Regions from separate parts of the Janthinobacterium sp. Bl 1 genome, predicted to be linked through region 3. Evidence: predicted binding sites of a transcription regulator. Region 3 holds the regulator's gene; each other region holds the start of a gene.

Region 1 (7,315 bases), 730 kb from region 3:
GCGCCGCACGCTGCTGACGATCTCTTCCATGGTGCTGCCCGCCTGGTTCACGAGGCTGCTGCCGAGGTTGACCTGGTGCACGGAGTCGTCGATGAGGATCTTGATTTCCTTCGCCGCGGAGGCGGAGCGGTGGGCCAGGTTGCGCACTTCCGTGGCGACCACGGCAAAGCCCCGTCCCTGCTCGCCCGCCCTGGCCGCTTCCACGGCCGCATTCAGGGCCAGGATATTGGTCTGGAAAGCAATGCCGTCGATGACACCGATGATGTCGGCGATTTTCTTCGACGAGGCATTGATGGAATCCATGGTCGTGATCACTTCGGCCACTACCTGCCCGCCCTTGCTGGCCACGCTGGAAGCCGATTGCGCCATCTGGTTGGCCTGGCGCGCATTTTCGCCATTCTGCTTGACGGTCGACGTCAGTTCCTCCATCGACGATGCCGTTTCTTCCAGCGAGCTGGCTTGCTGTTCCGTGCGTGACGACAGGTCCATATTGCCGGAGGCGATTTCACGCGAGCCGTGGGCGATGGCATCCGTGCCATGGCGCACGCGCGCCACGATGCCTTGCAGATTGTCATTCATCTCTTTCAAGGCCCGCAGCAGCAGGCCCGTTTCATCGTTGCCGTGCGCGTCGATGGTGACCGACAAGTCGCCGGCTGCCACCCGTTGCGCCACCTTGACGGCTTCGCCGATGGGGCGGCTGATCGAGCGGCTGATCAGCATGGCCAGTGCAATGGCAATGGCCGTCGCGATGACCGACAGGGACAGGGACAGGATGATGGCCATGCGCCCATCGGCGGCGGCTTGCTTGCCTTCGCTTTCCATCAGCAATTCCTGGAAGCTGGCCATGGCCGCCAGTGCAGTCAGGAATTTTTCTTGCGGATAACGCAGCTGCGTCAGCAGGAAAGTGCCCGCCGTTTCCGATTTGCCTTCTTGTAATAGCTTGATATTCGCATCGCGCGTCTTGCCATAGGCTTCGTGGCCGTTCGCCACGGCCTGGAACAGCTCCTGGCCTTTGGGTGTGTTGACCAGAGCTTTCAGGCGCGCCAGCAGTTCCACGTTCTTTTTGACCGACGCCTGTACCTTGGTTATGGAACTGCTGACTTCGTCAGCATCGTTGGCGCCGATGATGGCGATGCCCAAGATACGGGCCTGGACATTGACCTCGAACTGTATCGCATTGGACAGCATGACCTTGGCATAGCGGTCATTGAGGATTTTTTCCGTCGAGGCATTGATGTTGCGGATGCGGCTGATGGAAACAAATGCCACCATGATAAGCAGGACAATGATCAGGCCGAAACTGAAGGCCAGGCGGGTACTGATTTTAAGCTTGGACATAAGTCATTCATCCTCGGCGGAAAGCGGAAAGCGTGCGCTGGGCATCGTTCCTGCGGACAGGCGGCGTCCGTCCGTGACGATGCTGATGCGGTCAGTTTGCGTTACAGAGAGCTAGCTCGGCAGGTATGGGGCCGTGATGTCAAGGGCAATGCCATGGATGCGCATTGCAGAGCGCCGGCGACGGGGCCAGCGGCGTATTCTTGAGGGTCCGCGCAGAATGGCACGGTCCGATTTTGTTGTTTAGTGTAGGACGATAATTTCTGACAGGCAAGATGTTCGCGCAAAAAATCACCGGGCCAGCAACGCTTGCCGCGCGGGCAAAAAAAATGCCCCGGCGAGCGGGGCATGGGGTCAAGCGGGCCGGTGTGGCCCTGGCGCTCAGGCGCGCAAGGTCGACAGGATAGGCTGCAGCACGGCCGCGCCCAGGGCGGCGCTACGGGCGCCGCTCCAGCCCGTTTGCGGGTCGGGATCGTTGGCGTTGTCCTTGAACGGCAATTCCAGGGTCAGCGACAGGCAGCCGAAGGCGTGCGTGATGTGGGGCGAACCCATGGTCAGCACTTCCGGCGTGAACGGGCCGTCTTCGTAGCCGTGCTCATCCTGGAAGTCGGGGCTGGCCACCTTGAAGTCGGCGATGAAGCGATCTTGCTCGGCCTTTTGTGCTGGCGTGAAATTTTCCAGCGCGTCGCTGCCGGCCACGAAGACGTAAGGCAAGCCTTCGTCGCCATGCACGTCGAGGAACAGGTCGCAGCCGATTTCATGCATTTTCTGTTTCACCAGGAATACTTCCGGGCTGCGCTCCATGGTCGGCGTCATCCATTCGCGGTTCAGGTTGGCGCCAGCCGCGTTGGTGCGCAGGTTGCCATGCACGGAACCGTCCGGGTTCATGTTCGGCACCACGTAGAAGACGGCGTCCTGCAGGCACTGGCGGGCAAACGGATTGGCCTGGTCCAGCAAGGCTTCGAGCATGCCTTCGACAAACCATTCGGCCATCGTTTCACCGGGATGCTGGCGCGCGATGACCCAGATTTTTTTCTCGGCATCGGCGTCGCCGACCACCAGCAAGTTCATGTCGCGGCCTTCGACGGTGCTGCCCAGGTCGATCAGGCGCACCAGCGGCGACGCTTGCGCGCTGTCGATCAGGGCCAGATGGCGGTCCCATGGGTACGGCTCGAAATAGGCGTAGTACACGCTTTCCTCTTCCGGCGTATGTTCGATCGTCATCACGGTGCCGTCAAAGCTGGTCGGCACGCGGAACCAGGTTTCGCGGTCGTAGCTGGCGACGGCCTGGTAATCTTTCCAGCCGTCCGGGTAGGCCGACTTGCCTGCGTTCATGAAGCGGATCGTGCACGCCTCGCCTTGCGCGCCTTGCAGGCGGAAGTAAAACCACTGCGTGATGTCGGCGTGGGAATCCTTGCGGATGTTCAGCTCGATGGATTGGGCATCGTCGGCGCGCAGCACCTCGATCGCGCCGGCGTCGAATTGCTGGCTGATTTTAATGGTCATGAGTGTTCCTGATAAAAACGTATGGGTTTTGCATCGTGTGCAATGGCGCGATGATACCTGTTTTAGCGGTGCCTTTGTGCTGGCGCAAGCGATGACGGACATGCTTTGCTAACGTGAAAGCTCCAACAGGGGAGATCATCATGGATGACAACGGCAAACACATACGCGAACTGGAAAAGAAAGTCAGCGCCCTCAGCGACGCCCTGGCGCACCTGGGCAAGGGCACGACCTTGCAGGAATTGCTGCGCATCCTGCGTTTCCCCGGCTATACGACGCCGGCCGAATACACGTTCAACGTCGCCATCCTCGACACCATGCTGGTGCAGGCCAATGCGCTGGAAAAGCTGGGGCAGGATTTGCTGGCAGGGGCCAAGCAAGTAGTGGTGAAGTAGTGAACGCCTGAGAAAATGTCCATGGCGGCGTTGCGTTGCCTTGGCGTACTAGTCGTACTGCCTGCGGCCACGCGCCTGGCCCTGAACATTTTTCAGACGTTGAAGTAGTAAGTCCACCAAAACGTTCAAAAAACCACGGCTCGACGTCCGGGGCATGCTCATCCTCGCGCCGCAATGTCGCCAGGATATGCTCCTCGGCAGGTGCATACGTGATGCGGTACAGGTCGCGCGCCAGCACATAGGCTTGCGTGCCGGGCCACGGTTCGGGCAGCAGTTCGACGGGCAGTTGCGGGTCGTGCAACTGCACGCGGCGGTAGGCGTGCGTCAGCAGCGAGCGGATGACGAACGCCTGCTCCGCATCGAACACGGGTTCTTCCTGCAGCAGGGTCAGCAGGGGCTGGAAGCTGGCGATGAATTTTTCGTAGCCGGCCATCACTTCCGACAAGTCCCAGCAGTCGCCCACCATGTCGCGCAGGGGGCGCGTGCTCACGCCCGGCAATTCCGTGGTGTGGCAGACGTACAGCTTGCCCTGCACCTCGTTGCGCACGAGGATATCTTCCAGCGCTTCCGCATTGCTGGCGGGGTGGCCAAAGATGCCGGGAGAAATCAAACCATAGCCGGCCCACAATAATTCCTTGCGCAGCGCTCCCCGCTCGGCCGCGCCGATGCTGCCGGCCGGTCCGATCACCAGGGTCCAGCTGCCATCCCAATGCACGACCAGCGGCGCATAGATGCGGCGGTAGGCACGTTCGAAGCGGGCCAGCGCCTCCGGGCGTATCGTATAGGCACTGCGGCGGCCGTCGCGCTGCGAGCTGAGCCAGCCTTCCTGCGCCAGGCGGAACACGCTGGTGCGCAATAAGCGGTCATTGACGCCGAATGGCGCCAGCAGTTCGATCAGGCTGCCCAGCCAGATGGCGCCGCCGCGTGGCACGATGGCGTCGCCAAAGATGGTCATCACCAGGGACTTCGAGCGCGGTGGGTCGCTTTCCAGGAAATCGGCTATCCATGCCGTGCAGCGGGTGTTCTTCATGTGGTTCCGGTCTGGCCGTGTTGCGGTCGAATCAATAAAAGCAGCAGTTTACTTGGCTGCGCGGGTAGCGCGGCAATAATTTGCCGGAAGCGCTGGTGGCGCTCCATAGTGTTTTCTCATAAGCAATATCATACGCACAAAAAAGCGGCACAAGATACGATTTTTTAAAATGATTCATATCAAGTGTATGCAAATCGTTTTTTGTATCGTATTATCTGTTCATCGCACCGCGTTGCTGCGCAAAATCAAAGACATGGGAGACACATCATGTACGCACAAATGGTTGAAACCGGCCTCAAGAACGTCCGTTCCCTCGACGACATGGGTCAAGAAGAGCGCGCTTTCCAGGCGCGCATCGACGAAGGCATCAAGATCGAGGCCAAGGACTGGATGCCGGACGCCTACCGCAAGACCCTGATCCGCCAGATTTCGCAGCACGCACACTCGGAAATCGTCGGCCAATTGCCCGAAGGTAACTGGGTCACGCGCGCGCCGACCCTGAAACGCAAATCGATCCTGCTGGCGAAGATCCAGGACGAAGCGGGCCACGGCCTATACCTGTACAGCGCCGCGGAAACCCTGGGCGCATCGCGCGACGACTTGCTGGCCGCCTTGCACTCGGGCAAAGCCAAGTATTCGAGCATCTTCAACTATCCGACCCTGTCGTGGGCCGACATGGGCGCCATCGGCTGGCTCGTCGACGGCTCGGCCATCATCAACCAGATTCCCCTGTGCCGCTGTTCCTACGGTCCGTATGCGCGCGCCATGATCCGCGTCTGCAAGGAAGAATCGTTCCATGCGCGCCAGGGCTACGACATCATGATGTCGCTGTGCAAGGGCACGCCCGAGCAGAAAGCCATGGCGCAGGATGCGCTGAACCGCTGGTGGTGGCCATCCCTGATGATGTTCGGCCCGTCCGACGCCGCCTCCGTCAACAGCGCCCAGTCGGCGCAATGGCGCATCAAGCTGTTCTCGAACGACGAACTGCGCCAGCGCATGGTCGACCAGACCGTGCCGCAAATCGAATACCTGGGCTTGACCGTGCCCGATCCCGACCTGAAGTTCAATGCGGAAACGGGCCATTATGAATTCGGCGAGATCGACTGGTCGGAGTTCAACAACGTCCTGAAGGGCAATGGCCCGTGCAACCGCGAACGCCTGCAAACGCGCGTGAAAGCGTACGAAGACGGCGCATGGTTCCGCGATGCCTTGGTCGCGTATGCAGACAAGCAGGCTGCTAATAAAGCGGCAGCGTAAATACACAAGACAGATAGGGGATAGCAACATGAGCAAAGAATGGCCATTGTGGGAAGTTTTCATCCGCAGCCAGCACGGCCTGGCGCACAAGCATGTGGGCAGCCTGCACGCTTCCGACGCCACCATGGCGGTCAACCATGCGCGCGACGTCTACACGCGCCGCAATGAAGGCGTGAGCATCTGGGTGGTGCGCGCGGCCGATATCGTCGCCAGCAGCCCCGGCGACAAGGGCGCCCTGTTCGAACCGTCGAACAGCAAGGTGTACCGCCATCCCACCTTCTTCCCGATGCCGGAAGAAGTCAAGAATCTGTGATGGGAGCGCCTGCAATGGATGACAAGGTCAATTACCTCTTGCGCCTGGGCGACAACGCCCTGATCCTCAGCCAGCAGCTGTCGCAGCTGTGCGGCAAGGGTCCGGCGCTGGAAGAAGACATGGCGCTGACCAATGTGGCGCTGGACTTGCTGGGCCAGACGCGCTTGTGGTTCAGCTATGCGGCCGAGCTGGAAAACGCGGGCCGCGACGAGGACGACATCGCCTTTTTGCGCGACGCCCACGATTTCAAGAACTGCCTGCTGCTCGAACAGCCGAACGGCAATTACGCCGACACCATGATGCGCCAGTTCTTCTTCGACAGCTGGCACTACTTCCAGCTGCTGGAACTGACGAAATCGGCGGACGCGCGCATCGTCGAAGTGGCGCAAAAGTCGATCAAGGAAGTCACGTATCACTTGCGCCGCAGCGGCGACCTGATCGTGCGCCTCGGCGACGGCACGGCCGACAGCCACGCGAAAACGCAGGCCGCCGCCGACAAGCTGTGGATGTACACGGGCGAGATGTTCACGTACGACGCCGTCGACCAGGTCATGGTTGCCGCCGGCATCGCGCCGCCATCGGACGTGCTGCGCAGGGCTTTCCTCGAACACGTGGCCGAGATCTTCGCCGAAGCCACCTTGACCATGCCGGCGCCCGACGCCTGGATGCAAAAGGGCGGCAAGCAGGGCACGCACACGGAGCACCTGGGCTTTATCCTGGCCGAGATGCAGTTCCTGCAGCGCGCCTATCCCGGGGCGGAGTGGTAATGAACACGGTCGCTGACGCCGCAGCGCTGGACGCCGCCCAGGTCTGGGCCTGGCTCGGCGACGTGCCGGACCCGGAAATCCCCGTCATTTCGGTGGTGGACCTGGGCATCGTGCGCGCCGTCGATGTGGTGGCTGGCGACGAATGCATCGTGACGATCACGCCCACGTATTCGGGCTGCCCGGCCATGCAGGTGATCGCCGATGCCGTCACGGATGCCTTGCGCAGCCATGGCGTGGCCAAGGTGACCTTGGTGAACCAGCTGGCGCCCGCCTGGACGACGGACTGGATGAGCGAAGCGGGCAAGGCCAAGCTGAAAGGCTATGGCATCGCCCCGCCGCAGCAGCAGGTGATCGACATCAGCGGCCTGCGGGGTGGCGTCAAGCGTCAGCCCATGCCAAAACTGGACGTGATCTGCCCGAACTGCGGCTCGACGCACACGCAGCTGACCAGCCAGTTCGGCTCCACGCCGTGCAAGGCCCTGTATAAATGCATGGATTGCCGCGAACCGTTTGACTACTTCAAGTGCCACTAAAAAAATCAGGCACACGTTCCGAAGAAACTGGAGATGAAGCATGAGTAAATTTTATCCGCTGTGCGTAGCCAACGTGCGCAACGAAACGCGCGACACCATCGCCGTCACGTTCGACGTGCCTGCCGAACTGCAGCAGCAGTTCCGCTTCCAGCAGGGCCAGCACCTGACCCTGCGCGCCAATA
Region 2 (7,315 bases), 2.1 Mb from region 3:
TACGGCACCGAGGCGTTTGAAGCCACCGCATGGAAGGATGCAACACATGTTTGAAGAATCGATCAATAACGTCATCAACCTGCTGCCGGAAATCTGGGTGGCGCTGGGCCAGACCATGACCATGCTGGGCATCGGCCTCACGGCCGCCATCCTGATCGGCGGCCCGCTGGGCATCTTGCTGTTCCTCGTGTCGGAAGGCCAGTCGCTGGAAAACCGTCCGCTGTCGATGATCCTCGGCTGGCTGGTGAATACCGTGCGCAGCTTCCCCTTCATCATCCTGCTCGTCGCCCTGACGCCGTTTACGCGCATCATCGCGGGCACCTCGATCGGCCCGCTGGCAGCTGCCGTGCCGCTGTCGTTCGCCGCCATTCCCTACCTGGCGCGCCTGGTGGAACAAAACCTGCGCGAAGTGCCGCGCGGCGTGATCGAGGCGGCGCACGCCATGGGCGCATCGGAAATGCAGATCATCTTCCGCGTGCTGCTGGTGGAAGCGCGCTCCGGCCTCGTGCTGGCGCTGACCGTGCTGTCGATCAGCTTCCTGTCGTATTCGGCCGTGGCCGGCGTGGTGGGCGGCGGCGGCATCGGCGACCTGGCCATACGCTACGGCTACTACCGCTTCGAGACGGACATCATGGTCGCCACCGTGGCCATCCTGATCGTGCTGGTGCAAACCATCCAGTTCGCCGGCACGCGCATCGCCAAGCGCCTCGACAAACGTTAATTCATATTCAGTATTTCAGTACAAGGAAAAGCATGAACCACATTCGCCGCACCCTGCTCGTCGCCGCCACCAGCCTGGCCTTCGCCACCGCCGCCCACGCCAAGGACCCGAAAGAACTCGTCATCGGCACCAGTTCCGGCCCCTACTCGGACCAGCTGAAGCTGGGCATCAAGCCTATCCTGGAAAAACAGGGCTACAAGGTCAAGATCGTGGAATTCAACGACTACGTGCAGCCGAACTACGCGCTGGCCGAAGGCTCGCTGGACGCCAACGTGTTCCAGCACATCGTATATCTGACCAAGTTCGCCACCGATAACAAGCTGCCATTGAGCCCCTTGATCACCGTACCGACCATGCCAATCGGCCTGTACGGCGGCAAGCAAAAGTCCCTGGCGGAAGTCAAAAACGGCGCCACCATCACCATGCCGAACGACCCGACCAACCAGGCGCGCGCGCTGGTCATGCTGGCCAAGATGGGCTGGATCAAGCTCAAACCGAACGTCGACCCGCTGCGAGCGTCCGAACGCGACGTGCTGGAAAACCCGAAGAAGCTGAAACTGGTGCCGCTGGAAGCGGCGCAGCTGCCACGTTCGCTGGCGGACGCCGACTACGCTTTCGTCAACGGTAACTTCGCCCTGGCCGCCGGCATGAAACTGACGTCGGCCCTCGCCGTGGAAAAGATCTCGGACAGCTACATCAACCTGGTTGCCATCCGCACGGCCGACAAGGCCAAGCCATGGGTCAAGGACCTGGAAGCGGCCTACCGCTCGCGCGCCTTCCTCGACGCGACGAACAAGTATTTGGCCGGCTACGAAAAGACGGACTACCAGCTGGCGCTGGAAAAGACGCTGAAAAAATAAGACAGCGCATGCCACGCAAAAAAACGGCCAGGTTCGCACCTGGCCGTCTTTTTTATTGTCCACGCCGCGTGGGCGCAGCCGGTCAATGCTTAGAAACGGTAGCCGACACCGACACCGATCAGGACAGGATCAACCTTGACTTCGCTGATCTTGGCGCCACCGGTCAGTACATCGCTGCGGATCTGCACTTTCTTGATGTCGAAGTTCAGGGACCAGTTTTTGTCCAGTTTGTAGTCAACACCGGCTTGCAGCGAGTAGCCCCAGCTGTCGTGTTCCAGGCGGCAGGCGCAGTTCAGCAATTTGACATCCGAGATATTCGTGTAGTTGATGCCGGCACCCACGTAAGGGCTGAACTGTTTTTCAGGCATGAAGTGGTATTGCAGCGACAGGGTCGGCGGCAAATGCTTGAAGGTACCGATCTTCGTGCCGGCAAGGTTGACGTCATGCTTTTGCGGATACGTCAGAATCAGCTCGGCAGCGATATTCGGGGTGAAGAAATACGAAATATCGATTTCAGGAATCGTCTTGCTGCTGACCGTGAAAAGGTCGGATGCGCCGACGCCACCAACAGGAGCAGATTTGTTGGCCGGATCGAGGTGCACGGCGCGCGCACGGACCAGCCATGGGCTTTCCTGTGCCATTGCGTTGCCGGCGAATGCGCCGATGGCGGCCAGGACGATTGCTGCTGCAGTTGCGGACTTTTTCATTCTAGTTCCCTCTTTTTGTCGTTAAGTAACGCTGCGAAGTCTAAGAGTGCAGTGCAACAAAAACTTTGATCCACATCAAATAGTGCTAGATGGCATCACTAGAGGCATTTTTTCCTTTGCCCAGGTCAAGAAAATGCCGCAGCGCGTCAATTCGCCTCGGCAAACACGCTGGCGACCCAGTCGGCAAACACGCGTACGCGTCGCGACAATTGCCGGTGATGGGGATACAGCACGGACACGGGCAGCGGGTCGGGACGCAAGTCCCGCAGCACTTCCACCAGGTCGCCCGCAGCTAGCGCCGATTCAAGGTGATACCGGGGCGCCTGAATCAGGCCCATGCCCGCGCGGCAGCAGGCGTGGTACGCGTCCGCATTGTTGACGGACACCGTGCCCGGCAAGGCCACGCTGTGCCGCTGCCCATCCACCTTGAAATCGAAGGGCCAGACCTTGCCCGTTTGGGCGGAAAAGAAATTGACGGCGCGGTGGCCCGCCAGTTGCGCCAAATTTTCCGGCGTGCCGTGCGCGGCCAGGTAGGCGGGACTGGCGCAGGTAAGCTGTTCGAGCAACGCCACCCTGCGCGCCACCATCGACGAGTCGCCCAGTTCGCCCACGCGCAGCACGCAATCGACGCCTTCGCGCACCAGGTCGACGAGGCGGTCGCCCATGCCGATTTCCAGTTCGATCAAGGGATAGCGGGCGCAGAACTGGTCCAGCACGGGCATGACGAAATGCATGGCCAGGGTCGCGTGCAAGTCGATGCGCAGCTTGCCGGCCGGCTGCTGCGCCGCCGAGGAAAACACGGCTTCCGTTTCTTCCAGGTCCGCCAGCAAGCGCACGCAGCGCTGGTAATACGCTTCGCCATCGGGCGTGGGCGTGACTTGCCGCGTGGTTCGCTGCAGCAGGCGCACGCGCAGCCGCGCTTCGAGCTGCTTGATCGCATGCGTGACCGTCGCTTTCGGGTAGCCGAGGTCATGCGCCGCCTGCGTGAAACTGCGTAACTCGACGATGCGCGTAAATATCCGCATCGCATCAAATCGGTCCATGCCGTGCTCCATTGTTATTCCCTGGTGCACAGTGTAGCGATTCAACGGGTATTTTTCGATTCTTCATGATAACTGCCGGCATATGTTGCCCGCCACGCAATCACTACTTGCGCCGATGTCACTGGTTGGCAGGCAGCTAGCGCAGCATAATATTCCAGTTCGCACGATACAAATGAGAATAGTAATGATTATCATTTGCGATATAATGAATGACCTCGCTAGGCGATTACAAAAAAGGAATGGGAGACATGGATATATTGAGGGAACTGCGTGAATCGGGCTTGAAAGTGACCATCCCCCGCTTGCGGATTCTGCAGCTGTTTCAAGAAGGCACGATCAAGCACCTGAGTGCGGACGATGTCTACAAACTCTTGCTGGCCGAAAAGATCGACGTGGGCCTGGCCACCATCTATCGCGTGCTGATGCAATTTGCCGAAGCGGGCATTCTGTTCCGCCGCCACTTCGAATCGGGCCACGCCGTCTTCGAACTGAACGAAGGCCAGCACCACGACCACCTGGTCTGCACCGGTTGCGGCAAGGTCGATGAATTCGTCGACGAAGGCATCGAACTGCGCCAGAACGAAATCGCCGCCGAGCGGGGCTTCGTGCTGCATGAGCATGCGCTGTCGCTGTACGGCACCTGTGCCGAGTGCACGGCGAAGAAAGTGCCGCCGCGCAAGCCCTCCTGAGGCAGCGCACAAGGTAGCGCCAGGCGAGCCCGCTGCGCTACACTGCGTGCGCCGTGACTCGATAAAAGGACAAGGACAAGCATGTACATCGGAGAAATCGCCCGCCTGGCGGGCACCTCGCCCAAGGCCTTGCGCCACTATGAAGCGCTGGGCTTGCTGGGGGACGTGCGCCGCTCGGGCGCCTATCGCGTCTACACGCAGCAAGACCTGGCGCAAGTCAAGCTGATACGCCAGGCGCAGGTCCTGGGCTTCCGCCTGGCCGAACTGCTGCCCGTTCTGGCCGGCGACGACACCGACTGGGCCGCTCTGTCGCAGCACATCGCCGCCAAGCGCGCGCAGGTGCAGCAGGATATCGCCCGCCTGCGCCAGCTCGACGCGCAATTGGCTGACATCGACACGGAGATCGGCGACTGCCTGGTGCGCCAGTGCATGCAAGAGGCCGCTTGACTCTGCCACTAGGGGCAGGCTTTAGCATGCAAGCTCTTCTTTAACGGATAGCCTGCATCATGACCAAGACGACACCCAAGCGCATTTTGATACTCCTCGGCCACCCGTCCAGCGACAGCTTTTGCGCCGCCCTGGCCGATGCCTACGCCGCCACGGCCCGCAGCGCAGGCCACACAGTGCGCGAGCTGCGCCTGGGCCAGCTCGACTTCGATCCCATCCTGCACGAAGGCTACCGCCAGGTACAGCCGCTGGAAGCGGACTTGCTGGCGGCCCAGGAAGCCATCAGCTGGTCCGAACACCTGGTGTTCGCCTACCCGATCTGGTGGGGTGGCGCGCCGGCCCTGCTGAAGGGTTTTGTCGACCGCGTCTTCCTGCCCGGCTACGCCTTCAAGTATCGCCCGGGCAAGGCATTCCCGGCGCAGCTGCTGTTGGGCCGCACGGCCCAGCTGCTGGTGACGATGGACACGCCGCCCTGGTATTTCCGCTGGGTCTACCGCATGCCCGGCATCCACCAGCTGCGCAAGACGACGCTCGAGTTTTGCGGCATCAAGCCCGTCAGGGTGGCCAGCTTCGGTCCCATTTTGAACGCCACAGAGCCGCAGCGCGCGCGCTGGCTGGAACAGGCGCAGGCGCTGGCCCGGCGCCTGTAGGTTGCTTGCCATGCAGCCATCTTGCATACGGTTTTGACAAGCTGGTAATCAAGCCGTCATATTCAAAGGCTACCATGATGATATTGCCTGTTTGTCAGTCGCCTTGCTCTCGCGACAACAAGGGTCCGACCGTCATCTAAAGGTAGCCGCTGTGGAGTTCAACGCTTCTCGATTGCATCTTCCCCGTTATCGCACGTCCGTGGCGTCCGACCTGTGCATCGCCACGGAATCCGTGCAGGCCGACGCCAGCAATTTCGCCGTGCTGGAACTGTTCACGGAACGGCGCGACATGATGAGCCTGCCCGTCACGGAACAGCACAAACCCATCGGCTTGATCAGCCGTAACATCTTCATGTCGCAGATGTCCAAGCCCTTCTATCACGAGGTGTACGGCAAGAAGAGCTGCATCGCCTTCATGGACAAGGAACCATTGATCGTCGACGGCGCCATGAGCATCGAAGACCTCACCTTCCGCGCCGTGGAAGCGGGCGAGAAGGCGCTGGCCGACGGCTTCATCATCACCGAGGATGGCGCGCTGGCCGGCGTCGGCTTCGGCTTGCAGCTGATGAACGTGGTGGCCACCATGCAGGCGGAAAAGAACCGGCAGATCATGCACAGCATCGATTACGCCAGCGTGATCCAGCGCGCCCTGCTGCGCACCTCCGATGCGGAACTGCGCGCCACCCTGCCCGACGCGCACCTGGAATGGCAGCCGCGCGACGTTGTCGGCGGCGATTTCTACTTTTTCGAACGCCATGCGGGCGGCTGGTTCGCCGCCATTGCCGACTGCACGGGCCACGGCGTGCCGGGTGCCTTCATGACCCTGATCGCCTCGTCGGCCCTGAGCCAGGCCCTGCGCGAACTGGGACCGCACGACCCGGCCGCCCTGATCGGCGCCGTCAGCCGCGCCATCAAGACCCTGCTGGGCCAGGATGGCGCCAGCACCGGCCACCACGCAGGCTCGAATGACGGCATGGATTGCGCCTTTTTGTGCTACGACACGGCCAGCGCCAGCCTGCGTTTCGCGGGGGCGAAACTGGCGCTGCACGTGGTGGCGCCCGGCGAGGACAGCGTGCGCGCCATCGACGGCGCGCGCATGGGCGTGGGCTATGTCGACACGCCGGCCGGCTACTGCTGGCACAACGAGACGCTGACCGTACCCGCCGGCAGCCTGCTGTTTCTCACCACCGACGGCTTGCTCGACCAGATCGGCGGCGCGCGCGACATCGCCTACGGCAAGCGGCGCATGCGCGAGCAGCTGCTGACGCGGCGCGACGCTCCCGCCGGCGACGTGGCGGCGGCCCTGCTGCAGGATAGCGCCGCCTGGCAGGGAGCGCAGCCGCGCCGCGACGACCTGACCTTTTTCTGTTTCCGCCTGTAGTTTTGGCGCCATCGCGCCACCTTATCAACAAGAAACCGGGTCACCGGCTAGCCAGGAGCACGGACGTGCTGTACGAAGAATTCAACGAGTTTTGGGATGTGGCCCGCAAGCGCAACATCATCTTTTTTTACGTGGGCTATTTCTCGCAGCACGTGGTGAACGCCATTTCCGAAACCATCAAGGCGCGCCTCGACACGGCCGGCGCGGCAGGACCCACGCGGCGGCGCATCTTTTCCTCGTTCATCGAGATGTCGCAAAACATCATGCACTATTCCGCCGACAGCCTGACCCCCGATGCGCAGCTGGACCAACAGATGCGGCGCGGCTCGTTTTGCATCGGCACGCGCGGCGACAGCTTTTTTCTGCTGTGCGCCAACCCCGTCTCGACGGACAACGTGGCGCAGATCCGCGCCCGCCTGGAGCCGCTGCACACGATGACGATGGAAGAAATCCGCCTCGCCTACAAGAAGGCCCTGCGCGAGGAAGCGCCGGCCGACAGCAAGGGCGCGGGCCTGGGTTTTCTCACCATGGCGCGCGACGCCAGCGAGCCGCTGGAATTCGAATTCGTCCAGGATCCCCAGGAGCCGGGCCACACCATCTTCTGCATCAAAGCCATCATTTGAAAGAGCCGACTCAGGAAAGCATATGCAATTACCGTCACCACTGTTCATCGCCGCGACCCCGAGTTCGCCCGAAATCGACTTCCGTTTCGAGCAGCACACCCTGTCGATCAAGGGCGAGTCGTATCCGGAAAACGCGGCCGCCTTCTATGGCCCGCTGATCGCCGCCGTGCGCGCCTATCTGGAAGGCTGCCGCG
Region 3 (7,315 bases):
CCCAGGATTTCATCTATCTGGCGGCCCTGCTGATCATCTGTGCGTATTTGTTGTTCCTCGTCACGGCCATTGCCGGGCGGGTGTGGTGCGGGTTCTCTTGCCCGCAAACGGTATACACGGAAATCTTCCTGTGGGTCGAACGCCGCATCGAGGGCACGCGCAGCGCGCGCATGGCCCTCGACAAGCAGGGCCCGTCCGTGCGCAAGGCGTTCAAGAAGACGGCCAAGCACCTGGTGTGGGGCGCCATCGCCCTGTGGACGGGCTTTACCTTTGTCGGCTACTTCACGCCGATCAAGGAACTGGCGCAATCGGTGGTCACCTTGAATTTCGGTCCCTGGGAATGGTTCTGGGTCTTGTTCTACAGCCTGGCAACCTACGGCAACGCGGGCTGGCTGCGCGAGCAGGTGTGCAAATACATGTGCCCCTATGCGCGCTTCCAGAGCGCCATGTTCGACCAGGACACCCTGATCATCACCTACGATGCCAAGCGCGGCGAACCACGCGGCGCCATGAGCAAGAAGGCCGGCCACAACGACAAGCTGGGCGATTGCATCGACTGTACCCTGTGCGTGCAGGTGTGTCCGACCGGTATCGATATCCGCAACGGCCTGCAGTATGAATGCATCGGCTGCGCCGCCTGCGTCGATGCCTGCAACAGCGTGATGGACAAGGTCGAGCGGCCGCGTGGCCTGATACGCTACAGCACCGACCATGCGATGGAAAACAACTTCAATTCGAAGCAGATACGCCAGCGCGCCATGCGCCCGCGCGTCTTGATCTACACTTCCATCCTGGCCCTGATCATCATCGCCGTATGTACCTCGCTGGCCCTGCGCACGCCCCTGAAAATGGACGTGATCCGCGACCGCGGTTCGATGGGACGCGAAGTGGAAGACGGCATGATCGAAAACGTCTACCGCCTGCAGATCATGAACACGTCCGAGCAAAGCCAGCATTTCAAGATCAGCGCTTCCGGCTTGCCGGGCCTGACCTTGCTGACGCGCGAAGAAGTGACCTTGCAGCCGACGGAAACGCTGGGCTGGCCGATCCGCCTGCGCGTGCCGCACGGCGTGGGCGAGAAGGGCTCGAACAAGATTGCGATCGAATTGCAATCGCTGGACGACCCGTCGCTGCATGTGCGTGAAAGCGCGGTCTTCATCGTGCCGCGTTAATGCAGGAAGGCCGGTCCCCGCATGGGGGCTGGCCGTTTACACAGGAGAAATACCATGTCCGACAGTCTGAAACTGCAGCCTCCCGTTGCACCGTGGTACAAGCATCGCTGGCCATGGCTGCTGATGATCGGTCCCGGCCTGTCCGTGGTCGTCGGCAGCTTCATGGGCTATATCGCCTTTACGCAGCCCGACGCGCTGGTGGTGGGCGACTATTACAAACAGGGCAAGGCGATCAACCAGGATTTGAAGCGCGACACGATCGCCAGCGACCTGGCCATGGATACGAGCCTGGCGTACGACGTGGCGTCAGCGCGCCTGAGCGGTTCCGTGCACAGCTTCGGCAAGGCCTACCAGGGACCGCTGCAGCTGCACCTGGCGCATGCGACCCTGCCGGAAAAGGATATCAAGCTGCTGGTGCAGCCCGATGCGGCCGGCAATTTCTCGGTGCCCCTGCCGATGCTCGAACGCAGCCGCTGGCAAGTGCTGGTGGAAAACGACAAACGCGAGTGGCGCCTGTCCGGCATCTGGACCTGGCCCGTGCAACGCAGCATCGCGCTGCATGCGGATGAAGAGTTATAAGCCTTACTTGCAGACGTCCGTGCCTGCCGTAATGGCTTTCAGCTTGGCTGGTTGCAATATTTCGATCTCGCGGTTCGACACCCGCAGCCAGCCTTCCTTCTTGAATTTCGACAATAAACGGCTGACGCTCTCGATGGTCAGGCCCAGGTAGTTGCCGATTTCCTCGCGCGACATGCGCAGCTGGAATTTGCTGCTCGAATAGCCGCGCGCCTCATAGCGCGACGCCAGGTTGACGATGAAGGCGGCAAAGCGCTGCGTCGCCTGCATATTGCCCAGCAACAGCATCACGCTTTGCTCGCGCGTGATTTCCTGGCTCATCATGCGGTGGAAATGACGGAGCAGGGTCGGCATATTGCCCAACAATTGCTCCAGGCTGGAAAACGGAATTTCACACACTTCGCTGTCTTCCAGCGCCACCGCATTACAGTGGTGGCGGTCGGCGCTGATGGCGTCCATGCCCAGCAGTTCGCCGGCCATCTGGAAACCCGTCACCTGCTCTTCGCCGCCCGGATTGATCTGGTATGTCTTGAAGTGCCCCAGGCGGATCGCGTACAGGTTCTGGAACGAGTCGCCGATGCGGAACAGCGAGGCGCCGCGCACGATCTTGCGGCGGCGGCCGATGATCTGGTCCAGCCTGTCCATGTCGCCCATATCGAGGCCCATCGGCAGGCACAATTGATGCATGCTGCAGGTCGAGCATCGCGCACGCAACGCTTCCACGGTCACTGTGGGCAAGGTTGGAGTGATTAGCGCTTCAGTCATGTCGGTACCTTTTAGAAAATGCAACAACAAGTTTACTGCATACCGGGTTGCCGTGTGCCAATTTCACCGCAATTTCGCTGAATAAACGACGTTCCGACTTTAATTATATGGCAACATCGTCAAAAGCCCATGCGGGTAGGGGCATTTGTGCGGCGGCGCTTGCCAAGCTGGGGTATTGATAGGAAAATTCCTGACAGCATTATCTGCCGCCTGTGCCGCCCGGTACTGAAAAGGAAATCATGAAGCCTCTCGGCATCAAAGCAAAAGTCGCGCTGGCCACCAGCCTGACCTCGATCGCCATGATCGCGCTGGTCACCATGATACAGGTGCAGCACATGCGCGACGACTTCACCCGAGTACTGCTGAGCCAGCAGTCATCCCTGATCAGCCGCACCGCTGCCGAGCTCGACGACAAGCTGGGCATGCTGCTGCAGATCGTCACCCTGACGGCCAGGCAGCAGCCGCCGGAACTGATGGCCCAGCCGGCCCAATTGCGCCAATACTATTCGCGCCGTTCGATGCTGGTGCTGTTCGACGACGTGCTGGTGCTCGACGCGCATGGCGCCGTCGTGGCCGACATGCCGGAAGTGGCGGGGCGCACCGGCATCAACGTCGCCGAGCGCGAGTATTTCCAGACCGTGCTGCGCACGCGCCAGCCCATGATCACCGAACCGATGCTCGGCAAGTCGAGCGGCATGCCCATCGTGCAGATGGTGGCGCCCGTGCTGGCCGCCGATGGCCAGGTGGCCGGCGTGGTGATCGGCGTGCTGCGCCTGTACAAGGACAATCTGCTGGGGCGTCTGCGCTCGGAAAAGATCGGCAAGAGCGGCTATTACTTCATCCTCACGCGCGGCGCCGTGCCGCGCTACGTGCTGCATCCCGATACCAGCCGTTTGCTGCAGCCGCGCCAGCCGAGCGCCAACCTGACGACGACCCAACTGCTGAAGGAAGATGGCGAAGGCAGCATGGTCAGCACGAATAGCCGCGGCATCAAGGCCGTCAACAGCTTCAAGCGCCTGAAATCGGTGAACTGGCTGCTGGCCACCTCGCTGCCCGTCGCGGATGCCTTCGAACCGTTCGATGGCGTGCTGTACCGGCTGGTGCTGTGGAGCATCCTCGCTTCGCTGCTGGCCGCCGCCGTGCTGGGCTGGGTCACCGTGCGCCTGCTGTCGCCGCTGGTGCGCCTGCGCAACACCCTGCTGGCCCTGCGCACCAGCGGCAGCCGTTTCACCCCCGTGCCGGTGCAGCAGCGCGACGAGATCGGCGAACTGACGGAAGCGTTCAACGGCCTGATGAGCGAGCGCGACCGCCTGCAGCAGGAACTCGAATCGCGCGCGGCGGAACTGGAGCAGGAACGCGACCGGGCCGAGGCCGCCAACCGCGCGAAAAGCGATTTCGTGGCCAACATGAGCCATGAAATCCGCACGCCCCTCAATGCCGTGCTGGGCATGGTGTATTTGCTGGGTAATACCAAGCTTGATACGGAACAGCGCAAGTATCTGACCATGGTGCGCGTGGCGGGCCAGTCGCTGCTGGGCATCCTCAACGACGTGCTCGACTATTCGAAGATCGAGGCACGCCGCATGGAACTGTCGCCCGTCGAATTCGACCTCGACGAAGTCATGAATACCCTGGCCACGACGATGACGATGAATGCGGGCGAAAAGGAACTGGAACTGGCCATCGCCGTCGAGCCCGACGTGCCGCGGCGCCTCTTGGGCGACGCGCAGCGCCTGCAGCAAATCCTCGTCAACCTGGCCGGCAACGCCATCAAGTTCACGGAGAGCGGCGAAGTGGTGGTGGCCGTCAGCCTGGCCGAGAGCAAGAGCGAGAGCGGCCGCGCCTGGCTGCGCTTCGAAGTGCGCGACACGGGCATCGGCATGACGGAACTGCAGCAACAGCAACTGTTTGCCGCATTTTCACAGGGCGACCAGAGCATCACGCGGCGCTTCGGCGGCACGGGCCTGGGCCTGGCCATCAGCAAGCAGCTGATCCACATGATGGGCGGCGACATCGCCGTCGCCAGCAGCGAAGGCAAGGGCAGCCGCTTCTGGTTCAACGTGCCGTTCGAGATGCTGGCGCAGCCGGCCGAAACTCGGCGCACGCCGGCCCTGGGCCAGCTGCGCCTGCTGGTGGCCGATGATAACCGCACCACGCGCGAACTGATCGTCAAGCTGATCGAGGCATGGGGCTGGCTGGCCGACGAAGTCGATTCCGGCTTTGCCGCCATCGAACTGTACCGCGAACGCCTGGCGCAGCAGCAGCCGTACGACGTGGTGCTGGCCGACTGGCACATGCCCGTGATGGACGGCCTGGCCACGGCCAAGGCCATCCGCCAGGCGGCCAGCGGCCAGCGCCAGCCCATCGTGGTGATGGTCAACGCCTTCGCCCGCAACCACCTCGAGGAAATCTCCAGCGCGGCCGAGGCCGACGTCGTGCTGATGAAGCCGATCACGGGATCGAGCCTGTTCGATGCCCTGCATCAGGCGCTGATCACGAAGAACGACGGCGGCGAGCAGCGCATCCTGCACCAGCCGCTGGGCACGGAACTGGCCGGCGTGCATTTCCTGCTGGTGGAAGACAATCATTTGAACCAGGCCGTGGCGCGCGGCATCCTCGAACACATGGGCGCCACCCTCGACGTGGTGGGCGACGGCTTGCAAGCCGTGGAACGGCTGCGCACGGAAGCGCTGCGCTACGACATCGTGCTGATGGACATGCAGATGCCCGTCATGGACGGTTTCAGCGCCACCCACATCATCCGCACGGAACTGCGCCTGAGCCTGCCCGTGATCGCCATGACGGCCGGCGTGCTGGCGTCCGAGCGCGAGCGCTGCATGACGGCCGGCATCAGCGACTTCATCGCCAAGCCCGTGGTGGTGGAAGAGATGATGGAAGTCATCCTGCGCCACCTGCCCAAACGCCCGCAAGTGCAGACGGCCGAGCCGGTGCGCGTCGCCGATGAAGAGGTGTTTTCCATGGCGCCGCTGATGCGCGTGATGGGACGCGACGCGAAGGGGCGCGGCGTGCTGCGGCGCATGGTCGAAGACGCGCTGAACAAGGGCATGACGCCCGTGCGCGACGCGGAAACGGCCTTGCAGGCGGGCCGTCACAGCGACGTGGCGCGCATCCTGCACAGCGTGCGCGGCTCCGTCGGCACCCTGGGCACGAAACGCCTGATCCGCGCCGCGTTCGCCACCGAGGAAGCGATCGACGCCGGTCGCCTGGACGAAGTCCCAGGCCTGCTGGCGCACACGGCGCAGGAGCTGGAACTGGCGCTGGCGGCGGCGGCGGATTGGTTGTCGCGGTTGAAGGATTAGGCCTGCAACGTAAAGCTGGGGTCAGACCCGCCGGGTCTGACCCCGGAACTTTGCTCAGCGCCGCCGTTTACGCCGGTACACCGAGGATCACACTAGATGCTTTAAACATCGCCGTCACGCTGCCGCCAAGTTCGATACCCAGGTCCGTGCTGCTCTGATTGGTGATGATGGCGGCGATCGTGCCGCCGCGCGGCAAGTCCAGCACCACTTCCGTGTTGACGGCGCCCGTCTGCACGCGCGTGACCGTGCCGGCCAGCTGGTTGCGCGCGGAAAAACGCGCGCCTTCGCTGTCGGCCACGAGGATGATGGACGAAGCCTTGATCAGCGCAAACGCTTCGGCGCCAGGCACCAGGCCCAGGCTTGCACTGCTGCCCTGCGTGACGATGGCCACGATGTGCTGGCCGCCCGGCAATTCCAGGGTGACTTCGTCGTTGACGGCACCCTGTTTCAGTTCGGCCACCTTGCCCAGGAATTGATTGCGCGCCGTCGTTTTCATGGCCATTCTCCGTATGAGTAAAAGATCGTCGGCGATGCCTTCGGCCTGGCTGCCCAGCTGGCGCAGGTAGCGCGCATGCTCGCGTTCGATGATGCGGAAATTGTCGACCAGCTGGCGCCCCCGTTGCGTGAGCCGCGTGCCGCCGCCGCCCTTGCCGCCCGTCAGGCGCTCGACCAGCGGCTCGCCGGCCAGGTTGTTCATCGCGTCGATGGCGTCCCAGGCCGCCTTGTAGCTCATCTTCACCAGCTTGGCCGCCTGCGTGATGGAGCCGCATTCGGCGATGGCGCCCAGCAGTTCCACCCTGCCGGCGCCGCCCAGATTTTCTCCGCCCACCGTCATCCATACCGAGCCTTGCAAGCCGATTTTATCCAATGCGTTCACCCAATGCCATGTGGTCTTCCCTGTTATCGATCTGTCCGTCGCGCAAATACAGCACGTGTTCGCCCAAGATGCGCGCATCTTCCGGATCGTGCGTGATCAGGATCATGGGCACGTCCAGGCGCTGTTGCCACTGGCTCAGTTCCAGCCGCATTTTGACACGCAGGGCCGGGTCGAGGGCGGCAAACGGCTCGTCGAGCAGCAGCGCGGACGGCTCGGCCACGAGCGCCCTCGCCAGCGCCACCCGCTGGCGCTGGCCTCCGGACAACTCGTCGGGGAACTGGTGCGCCAGTTCCTGCAAGTGGAAGGCGTCGAGCCAATGCTCGACCTTCTGCAATTTTTCGCGCGCGCGCGGATTGAACCAGCCGCGGCTCAGGCCAAAGCCCACGTTCTGGCGCACCGTCAGGTGCGGGAACAGCGCGTAATCCTGGAACAGGTAGGCGACGTTGCGCTGCTGCGGCGGCAAATTGATGCCGGCGGCCGAATCGAACAGGGTGCGCCCGTTCAAACGGATATGGCCTTCGTCCGGCGTGAAGAGGCCGGCAATGGCTTTCAGGGTCATGCTCTTGCCGGCGCCGGACGGGCCATACATGGCGATGCGCTGGCTG
Region 4 (7,315 bases), 1.6 Mb from region 3:
AGTATGCCAACAACCGTATCCAATTAATATCAGCAGTGGCTGAATATGGCAGTAGGAGCTGTGGTAGGTGAGGTAGGATTGTTCCTACGGTCGACGCGCGGGCGCGCGCCGCCGTGCTCAAGTCTTGAAGGGGGATAAGAGGCGGTGCGCCACGGCGTACTGGACCATTTCCGACAGCGAACTCATGCCCATCTTTTGCATGATGCGCGTCTTGTGCGTACTCACCGTCTTGACGCTCAGGTGCAGATTGTTGGCGATTTCCGTGATCGACTTGCCCGCCACCAGCAGGGAAAAGACTTCGAACTCGCGGTCCGACAACTGTTTGTGCAGCAAGCTTTCATTCGGCATCATGATGTTGAGCACGAGTTGCTCCGCCACCTCGGCGCTGATATACGGACGTCCCGACGCCACCTTGTGGATGGCGCCCACGAGCTGGGTGCCCGCGCTTTCCTTGGTCAGATAGCCTTGCGCGCCGGCGCGGATGGCGCGCACCGCATATTGTTCTTCCTCGTGCATGGTGAGGATCAGGATGGCCAGCTTCGGCGCCTCGCTGCGGATTTGCCGGATCAGGTCGACGCCGCTGCGGCCCGGCATCGACAGGTCGAGCAGCAGCAGGTCGAAACCGCCCTGGCGTACGTGGTTGAGTACTTCAAAGCCGTCGATGGCTTCACCCACGATATCGATGTCCGGCGCGCCGTCAAGGATGCGCTTCAATCCTTCTCGCATGATGGTGTGGTCGTCGGCAATCACAATACGTATCATAGGCGGGCAATCTGGATGCGTGAAATCTGCTCTGTCCGTCACCGGACAATCAAATGTTGAGAAACGAGAAACGTTGCCATTTTAACTGACGCGGCCGAAAATTTGCCTTTTTCTTAATGTGCCGGCAACGGCGGTCTGCGTGGCCATGTGACCCCTTATTCCGATGGTGGTTCCTTGATCAGCCTATGCACGAGTACCGGCAGTTTTGAGTGCGACAGCACCTTGTTGGTCACGCTGCCCAGCAGCAATTGTCCCCAGCCGCTGCGGCCATGCGAGCCCATGAAAATCAGGTCGCAATGCTGCAATTGCGCCACTTCCACGATTTTCAGGGCGGGGCTGTCGGAAAAGGCCGTCAAGCCCGTCGCTTCCAGACCCCGCTTGGCGGCCGCGTCGAGGATGGGCTGCCAGTGGTCGGCGCCCGCTTTGCGCATGGCGATGCGGTATTCCTCCTCGCTGGGGTAGCTTGGCGGAATGATCTCGATGTATACCGGATACTGGTATTCGGGCGCCACGTACACGGCAAGAATGTCGGCGTGCATCTGTTCGGCAAAGGCAACGCCGGCACAGGCCGTCAAGTTGGAGACGGTGGAGCCGTCCGTGGCGATCAGAATTTTCTTATACATGGCAGATCCTTTGACGGTGACTGAGCGCACGCAACGCCTCTTATTGTAGACGCGGCGGCAGCATTGTATTCATGTAAAGACTTGATAATTATCAACACAACTGCACCTTCAGTATAGACAACATTGGCAGAAAGATCGTGTTTTAGCTGCAACGATGTCCATACTGCGCTGTTGCGCGGGCGCCCGGAAGCAGGATTTCTTGTACTGCGCGTGGTCTTGCACGCACGCCAATGGTAGTATTTCAAAATACAACAGCAGGAACACTTATTTCCTGGTGGAAAAGCTCTTGTGGGCCAGCTTTGCACCAGGAAGCGCGTTTTGAGATTTACCAACAGGGCGGCGCCCTGCTACACTCGCACCATCGCAGCGGTATTGCCTCAAATCATCTTAATCGAGAAATTGTGGGTATCAGTCTGTAAAACGCACAGTTCAGGCGGAATTTTGACAAATTATGGAGAAGCAGGGATATGACCAACGCCGCTGATGATTTCGACGCATTATTCGATGAAGTATCTGCGCAAAGTGCGGCCGCGGCTCAGCCCGCGCCTGCCGCCGCGCCCGCTCCCGCCGTGATTGCGGATGACGATTTCGACGCGCTGTTCGACTCCGTGTCGGCCAGCGCCGCCGTGCCGGCAGCCGCCGCGGCAGAAACGCCAGCCGCGCCGGAAGCGGCGCCCGTGGCCGGCGCCGATGCGCCTGGCGACGCGGCCGATCCCGTCGACCAGTCCGACAAGCCGATGTTCGAGCGCCTGGGCGGCATCGTGCGCCTGCTGCACGATTCGCTGCGCGAACTGGGCTACGACAAGGCGTTGACGGAAGCGTCGTCGCAGATCGTCGACGCCCAGGACCGCCTGGAATACGTCGCCACCCTGACCGAGCAGGCAGCCAACAAGGTTCTGAACACGCTCGACGAAGGCATGCCGGCGCAAGATGTGCTGTCGAAGAAGGCCAAGGACATGGACAGCCGCTGGACGGCCCTGTTCGATGGCAAGCTGAGCCTGGAAGAATTCAAGGCCCTGGCCGGCGATTCGCGCCAGTTCGCGCAAGCCGTTTCCGAAGCAACGGAAGCGGAAAAAGCGCGCTTGCTGGAAATCATGATGGCACAGGACTTCCAGGACATCACGGGCCAGCTGATCAAAAAAGTGGTCAACATCACCAAGACGGTGGAAAACGAACTGGCCCAGCTGCTGCGCGACAACGCGCCGGCCGAGGTGCGCGAGAAACTGGCGCAAAAACCGGTGCCGCTGATGCAGGGCCCGTCCGTGCCGTCGGTGGCGCTGGACCAGGATAATGTAGACGACCTTCTTGCGGATTTGGGATTCTAATGGACGATATGCTCAAGGATTTCGTCGTTGAGGCGATGGATCTTGCGGTTAATGTTGAAGAGCACTTGTTGCGCCTCGAGCGCGATCCTGACAACAAGGAAACACTGAATGCCGTGTTTCGTTCCTTCCACACCATCAAGGGCGGCGCCGGCTTCATGGGCTTGCCCGCGCTGGTGGCGGCCTGCCATCTGACGGAAAACCTGTTCGACGCCTTGCGCACGGGCGCCGCGCCCGTGACCCCGATCGCCATCGAGGCGGCGCTGCAAGCGTCCGGTTTCGTGGCCGACCAGCTGACGGAACTGGCCAATGGCGCCGCGCCGGAAAGCTTGCCGGCCATGCCGGAAGAGCTGGAACATATCCTGACGAACGCCATCGAAGGCAAGGGCATGGATGCGCCTGCGCCAGCCGCCGCCGTGGCGGAAGTGGCCGCGCCTGTTGCCGAGGTTGCCGAAGTTGTTGTGGCCGCGCCAGCCGTTGCCGTTGCCGTTGCCACTGCCGGCGCCGATGGCCTGGACTGGGAAGCCATGTACAACGCCGTCGTGCCCGAGGGTAGCCGGGTCGCTGCCGCGCCCGTGTCCGCCGCCGCTGCGCCTGCCGCCGTGGCCGCCGCCGCACCTGCTGCACCTGCCGCTGCCGCCGCCAAACCGGCCGCCAAGGCCTGGGATGGCGCCGAACGACGCGAAGAGCGTCCGGAAGTACGCCATGCCGCACCGGTCAAGGAAGACAGCATCCGCGTCGACGCCGTCAAGCTCGACGCGCTGCTGGAAGTGGCCGGCGAATCCGTGCAGGCCGCCAACCAGGCTGCCGTGCTGCTCGAGCGCTTGCTGCAATTCAAATTCGAAGGCCAGGCCGCTACTTTGATGGCGACCCTGGCGGAAACCCTGGAACGCGCTTCGCGCTACTCGACGGAACTGCAGCGGGCCACCCTGGCCACGCGCATGCAGCCCGTCGGCCGCCTGTTCCAGAAATTCCCGCGCCTGGTGCGCGAACTGGCGAAAGACCTGGGCAAGGATGTCGAGCTGACCATCGAAGGCGCGGAAACGGAAGTCGACCGCGTCGTCGTGGACAGCCTGTACGATCCGCTCGTGCACATGCTGCGCAACTCGCTCGACCATGGCGTCGAATCGCCGGAAGCGCGCCTGGCCGCCGGCAAGCCCGCCAAATCGTATATTTCGCTGAAAGCATGGCAGGAAGCGAACAGCGTCATGATCGTGCTGCAGGATGATGGCAAGGGCATGGACCCCGTCTTCCTGCGCAGCAAGGCCCAGCAAAAGGGCTTGATCAGCGAAAACGCGCAACTGAGCAACGACGAATGCTTCCAGCTGGTGTTCCTGCCGGGCTTCTCGACCAAGGAAGTCGCCTCCAGCGTTTCCGGGCGCGGCGTGGGCATGGACGTGGTGAAAACGGCCGTGGAGAAAAACCGCGGCGCCATTCACATCGAATCATCGCTGGGCAAGGGCACCAAGTTTGCCATCCGCCTGCCGATCGAATTGTCGATCGTGCCGACCATGCTCGTATCGACCTCGGGCGCCGCGCTGGCGCTGCCGATGGCGGTGGTACAGCGCGTCGTCGAATTGCCGGAAACCTTCATGGAAGTGGGCGGCGCGCCCGTGCTGAAAGACCAGGGCCGTCCATTGCCCGTGCGGTCGCTGGCCGGCTCGCTGGGCTACGAATCGTGCAGCGAGCGCGTCGGCATCGTTGTCGCTGCGCCGCAGCCATACATTCTCGCCGTGGAAGCCGTCGATGGCACGGCCGACCTCGTGATCAAGCCGATGACGGCCATCACCGTGGAAGGCATTACCGGTACGGCCCGTTCGGCCGAAGGCGAGCTGGTGCTGGTCGTGGGTCTGTCGTTCCTGATGGACGGGTGCAGGGGGAGTGTGCGTCTGGCTGCCTAGAAACACCGGCACTGACACCAAGCCCGCTGCAGACCTCTGCAGCGGGCTTTTTTTTCGGCTTTTTTCGATTTTTATTCGCCCCGCCGGCATTTTGGCGGATTTTCGTATCAGCAATTTTTTCGTCATATCTGCAAAGCATGCCAAATTTTGTATCGCCTATCCCACGCTGGAGCGGCTTTTGGTTCTGCATTGCACAATATATGGCATAATCATTGCCGATCCCTTCGATCAGTACGACAGATCACTTACTACAGGCTGTGGCAACGCTGCATAAATCATGATGAAGACGCTTTACGACAAACTCTGGGAATCCCACGTTGTTCGGGCCGAAGATGATGGCACGACAATTTTGTATATCGACCGGCACCTGCTGCACGAAGTCACCAGCCCGCAAGCCTTCGACGGCCTCAGCGTGGCGGGCCGCCAGCCATGGCGCATTTCCGCCAACCTGGCCGTGGCCGACCATAACGTGCCGACCACGAGCCGCGTGGACGGCATTGCCGATCCGGTCTCGCGCCTGCAGGTGGAAACCCTGGACAAGAACGCCAAGCACTACGGCTTGACCTACTTCAACATGAACGACAAGCGCCAGGGCATCGTGCACGTGATCGGCCCTGAACAGGGCGCGACCCTGCCCGGCATGACGGTCGTCTGCGGCGACTCGCACACGTCCACGCACGGCGCCTTCGGCGCGCTGGCGCACGGCATCGGCACGTCCGAAGTGGAACACGTGCTGGCCACGCAGACCTTGCTGCAAAAGAAATCCAAATCCATGCTGGTGCAAGTCGACGGCGCGCTGCCGGCCGGCGTGACGGCCAAGGATATCGTGCTGGCCATCATCGGCAAGATCGGCACGGCCGGCGGCACGGGCTACTGTATCGAGTTCGGCGGCTCGGCCATCCGCGCCCTGTCGATGGAAGGACGCATGACGGTGTGCAACATGGCCATCGAGGCGGGCGCGCGCGCCGGCATCATCGGCGTCGACGACACCACCATCAATTACGTCAAGGGCCGTCCGTTTTCGCCGGCCGGTCCGCACTGGGAACGCGCCGTTGCCTACTGGCGCACCCTGCATTCGGACCCGGGCGCCCGCTTCGACCTCGTCGTCACCCTCAATGCGGCCGAGATCGTGCCGCAAGTGACCTGGGGCACGTCGCCCGAAATGGTGGTCGGCGTCGATGGCCGCGTGCCTGACCCTGACCAGGAAAAAGACAGCGTCAAGCGCGATGCGATGGAAAAGGCGCTCGTCTACATGAACCTCAAGCCGAACACGGCCATCGAAGACATCCGCATCGACAAGGTCTTCATCGGTTCCTGCACCAATTCGCGCATCGAGGATTTGCGCGCGGCCGCCGCCGTGGTGCGCGGCAAGTACCGCGCCTCGAACGTCACCCTGGCGCTGGTCGTGCCCGGTTCCGGACTCGTCAAGGACCTGGCCGAGCGCGAAGGACTGGACCGCATCTTCAAGGATGCCGGTTTCGAATGGCGCGAGCCGGGCTGCTCCATGTGCCTGGCCATGAATGCGGACCGTTTGGAGCCGGGCGAACGCTGCGCTTCCACGTCGAACCGCAACTTCGAAGGTAGGCAAGGGCAGGGCGGCCGTACCCACCTGGTGTCGCCCGCGATGGCGGCGGCGGCGGGCATCGCCGGCCACTTTGTCGACGTGCGGGGATTGCGATGACGGCAGGGACTGGCGCCGCTGGTTTACACTAGCGGTATCAGTCCCATCTTTCTTATCGAGAACTCATCATGAAAAAACTCTTCGCCCTCCTTATCGCCACCGTCATCCTGTCTGGCTGCAACACCGTCTCCGGCATCGGCCGCGATGTGCAGAAAGTCGGCCAGGTTGTCACTGGCGCCGGCGGAAAATAAACCGTGACGTGCGGGCGCACTGCGCCGCGCGTCTTACCGAGTAGAAACAGCATGGATAAATTTACGATTTACGAAGGCCTGGTCGCCCCGCTGGACCGCGCCAACGTCGACACCGACGCGATTATTCCGAAGCAATTCCTGAAATCGATCCACCGCAGCGGTTTCGGCCCCAACCTGTTCGACGAATGGCGCTACCTCGACCATGGCGAGCCGGGCCAGGACAACAGCCGTCGCCCGCTGAACCCCGAGTTCGTGCTCAACGAGCCACGCTACCAGGGCGCTTCGATCTTGCTGACGCGCAAGAACTTCGGCTGCGGCTCCTCGCGCGAACATGCGCCGTGGGCGCTGGATCAATATGGTTTCCGCGCCATCATCGCGCCATCGTTTGCCGACATCTTCTTCAACAACTGCTACAAGAACGGCTTGCTGCCCATCGTGCTGTCGGAAAGCCAGGTCGAGCACCTGTTCAATGAAGTCAAGGCTTTCCCCGGCTACAAGCTGGTGGTGGACCTGGAGCAGCAATGCGTGCGCACCAGCAATGGTTCCGTGTCGTATCCGTTCGAGATCGACGCTTTCCGCAAATATTGCCTGATGAATGGCCTCGACGATATCGGCCTGACCCTGCGCCACGCCGACGATATCCGCGCCTTCGAAGAACGGCATCTCCATAACCAACCGTGGCTCGCCAACGTCATCTAATCGATAAAAATATGAAAATTGCAATCTTACCCGGCGACGGCATCGGTCCTGAAATCGTCGCGCAAGCCGTCAAGGTTTTGCATGTGCTGGGCGAATCGTTCGAACTGGAAACGGCGCCCGTGGGCGGCGCCGGCTA

Evidence for each region. Region 3 encodes FNR, which switches genes on or off when oxygen is low (the NO sensors DNR and NnrR bind a similar motif). Its sites were predicted from a motif close to TTGATNNNNATCAA; they were not measured.
Region 1: a site for FNR is predicted at 4,433-4,446, ahead of paaA (1,2-phenylacetyl-CoA epoxidase subunit PaaA). Genes of this name have one in related genera too.
Region 2: a site for FNR is predicted at 2,354-2,367, ahead of AC4BCN_RS20110 (OmpW/AlkL family protein). Genes of this name have one in related genera too.
Region 4: a site for FNR is predicted at 1,467-1,480, ahead of AC4BCN_RS22620 (universal stress protein). Genes of this name have one in related genera too.

Annotation. Positions count from the first base shown of each region.
Region 1 covers NZ_CM177086.1:5,855,569-5,862,883, reverse strand. The annotation lists gene AC4BCN_RS26445 (methyl-accepting chemotaxis protein) at 1-1,338, opposite strand, end outside; gene AC4BCN_RS26440 (M14 family metallopeptidase) at 1,717-2,841, opposite strand; gene AC4BCN_RS26435 (hypothetical protein) at 2,982-3,233, shown strand; gene paaX (phenylacetic acid degradation operon negative regulatory protein PaaX) at 3,133-4,263, opposite strand; gene paaA (1,2-phenylacetyl-CoA epoxidase subunit PaaA) at 4,531-5,520, shown strand; gene paaB (1,2-phenylacetyl-CoA epoxidase subunit PaaB) at 5,549-5,833, shown strand; gene paaC (1,2-phenylacetyl-CoA epoxidase subunit PaaC) at 5,848-6,600, shown strand; gene paaD (1,2-phenylacetyl-CoA epoxidase subunit PaaD) at 6,600-7,133, shown strand; gene paaE (1,2-phenylacetyl-CoA epoxidase subunit PaaE) at 7,174-7,315, shown strand, end outside.
Region 2 covers NZ_CM177086.1:4,478,376-4,485,690, forward strand. The annotation lists gene AC4BCN_RS20095 (methionine ABC transporter ATP-binding protein) at 1-54, shown strand, start outside; gene AC4BCN_RS20100 (methionine ABC transporter permease) at 47-721, shown strand; gene AC4BCN_RS20105 (MetQ/NlpA family ABC transporter substrate-binding protein) at 754-1,581, shown strand; gene AC4BCN_RS20110 (OmpW/AlkL family protein) at 1,671-2,288, opposite strand; gene AC4BCN_RS20115 (LysR family transcriptional regulator) at 2,435-3,331, opposite strand; gene fur (ferric iron uptake transcriptional regulator) at 3,580-4,020, shown strand; gene AC4BCN_RS20125 (MerR family transcriptional regulator) at 4,102-4,467, shown strand; gene AC4BCN_RS20130 (NAD(P)H-dependent oxidoreductase) at 4,527-5,117, shown strand; gene AC4BCN_RS20135 (SpoIIE family protein phosphatase) at 5,290-6,498, shown strand; gene AC4BCN_RS20140 (SiaB family protein kinase) at 6,564-7,121, shown strand; gene AC4BCN_RS20145 (DUF1987 domain-containing protein) at 7,144-7,315, shown strand, end outside.
Region 3 covers NZ_CM177086.1:275,025-282,339, forward strand. The annotation lists gene ccoG (cytochrome c oxidase accessory protein CcoG) at 1-1,172, shown strand, start outside; gene AC4BCN_RS01185 (FixH family protein) at 1,227-1,751, shown strand; gene fnr (fumarate/nitrate reduction transcriptional regulator Fnr) at 1,755-2,513, opposite strand; gene AC4BCN_RS01195 (response regulator) at 2,753-5,833, shown strand; gene AC4BCN_RS01200 (TOBE domain-containing protein) at 5,901-6,668, opposite strand; gene AC4BCN_RS01205 (sulfate/molybdate ABC transporter ATP-binding protein) at 6,694-7,315, opposite strand, start outside.
Region 4 covers NZ_CM177086.1:5,012,655-5,019,969, reverse strand. The annotation lists gene AC4BCN_RS22625 (response regulator) at 118-762, opposite strand; gene AC4BCN_RS22620 (universal stress protein) at 918-1,385, opposite strand; gene AC4BCN_RS22615 (protein phosphatase CheZ) at 1,853-2,710, shown strand; gene AC4BCN_RS22610 (chemotaxis protein CheA) at 2,710-4,608, shown strand; gene leuC (3-isopropylmalate dehydratase large subunit) at 4,886-6,289, shown strand; gene AC4BCN_RS22600 (entericidin A/B family lipoprotein) at 6,358-6,480, shown strand; gene leuD (3-isopropylmalate dehydratase small subunit) at 6,532-7,179, shown strand; gene leuB (3-isopropylmalate dehydrogenase) at 7,191-7,315, shown strand, end outside.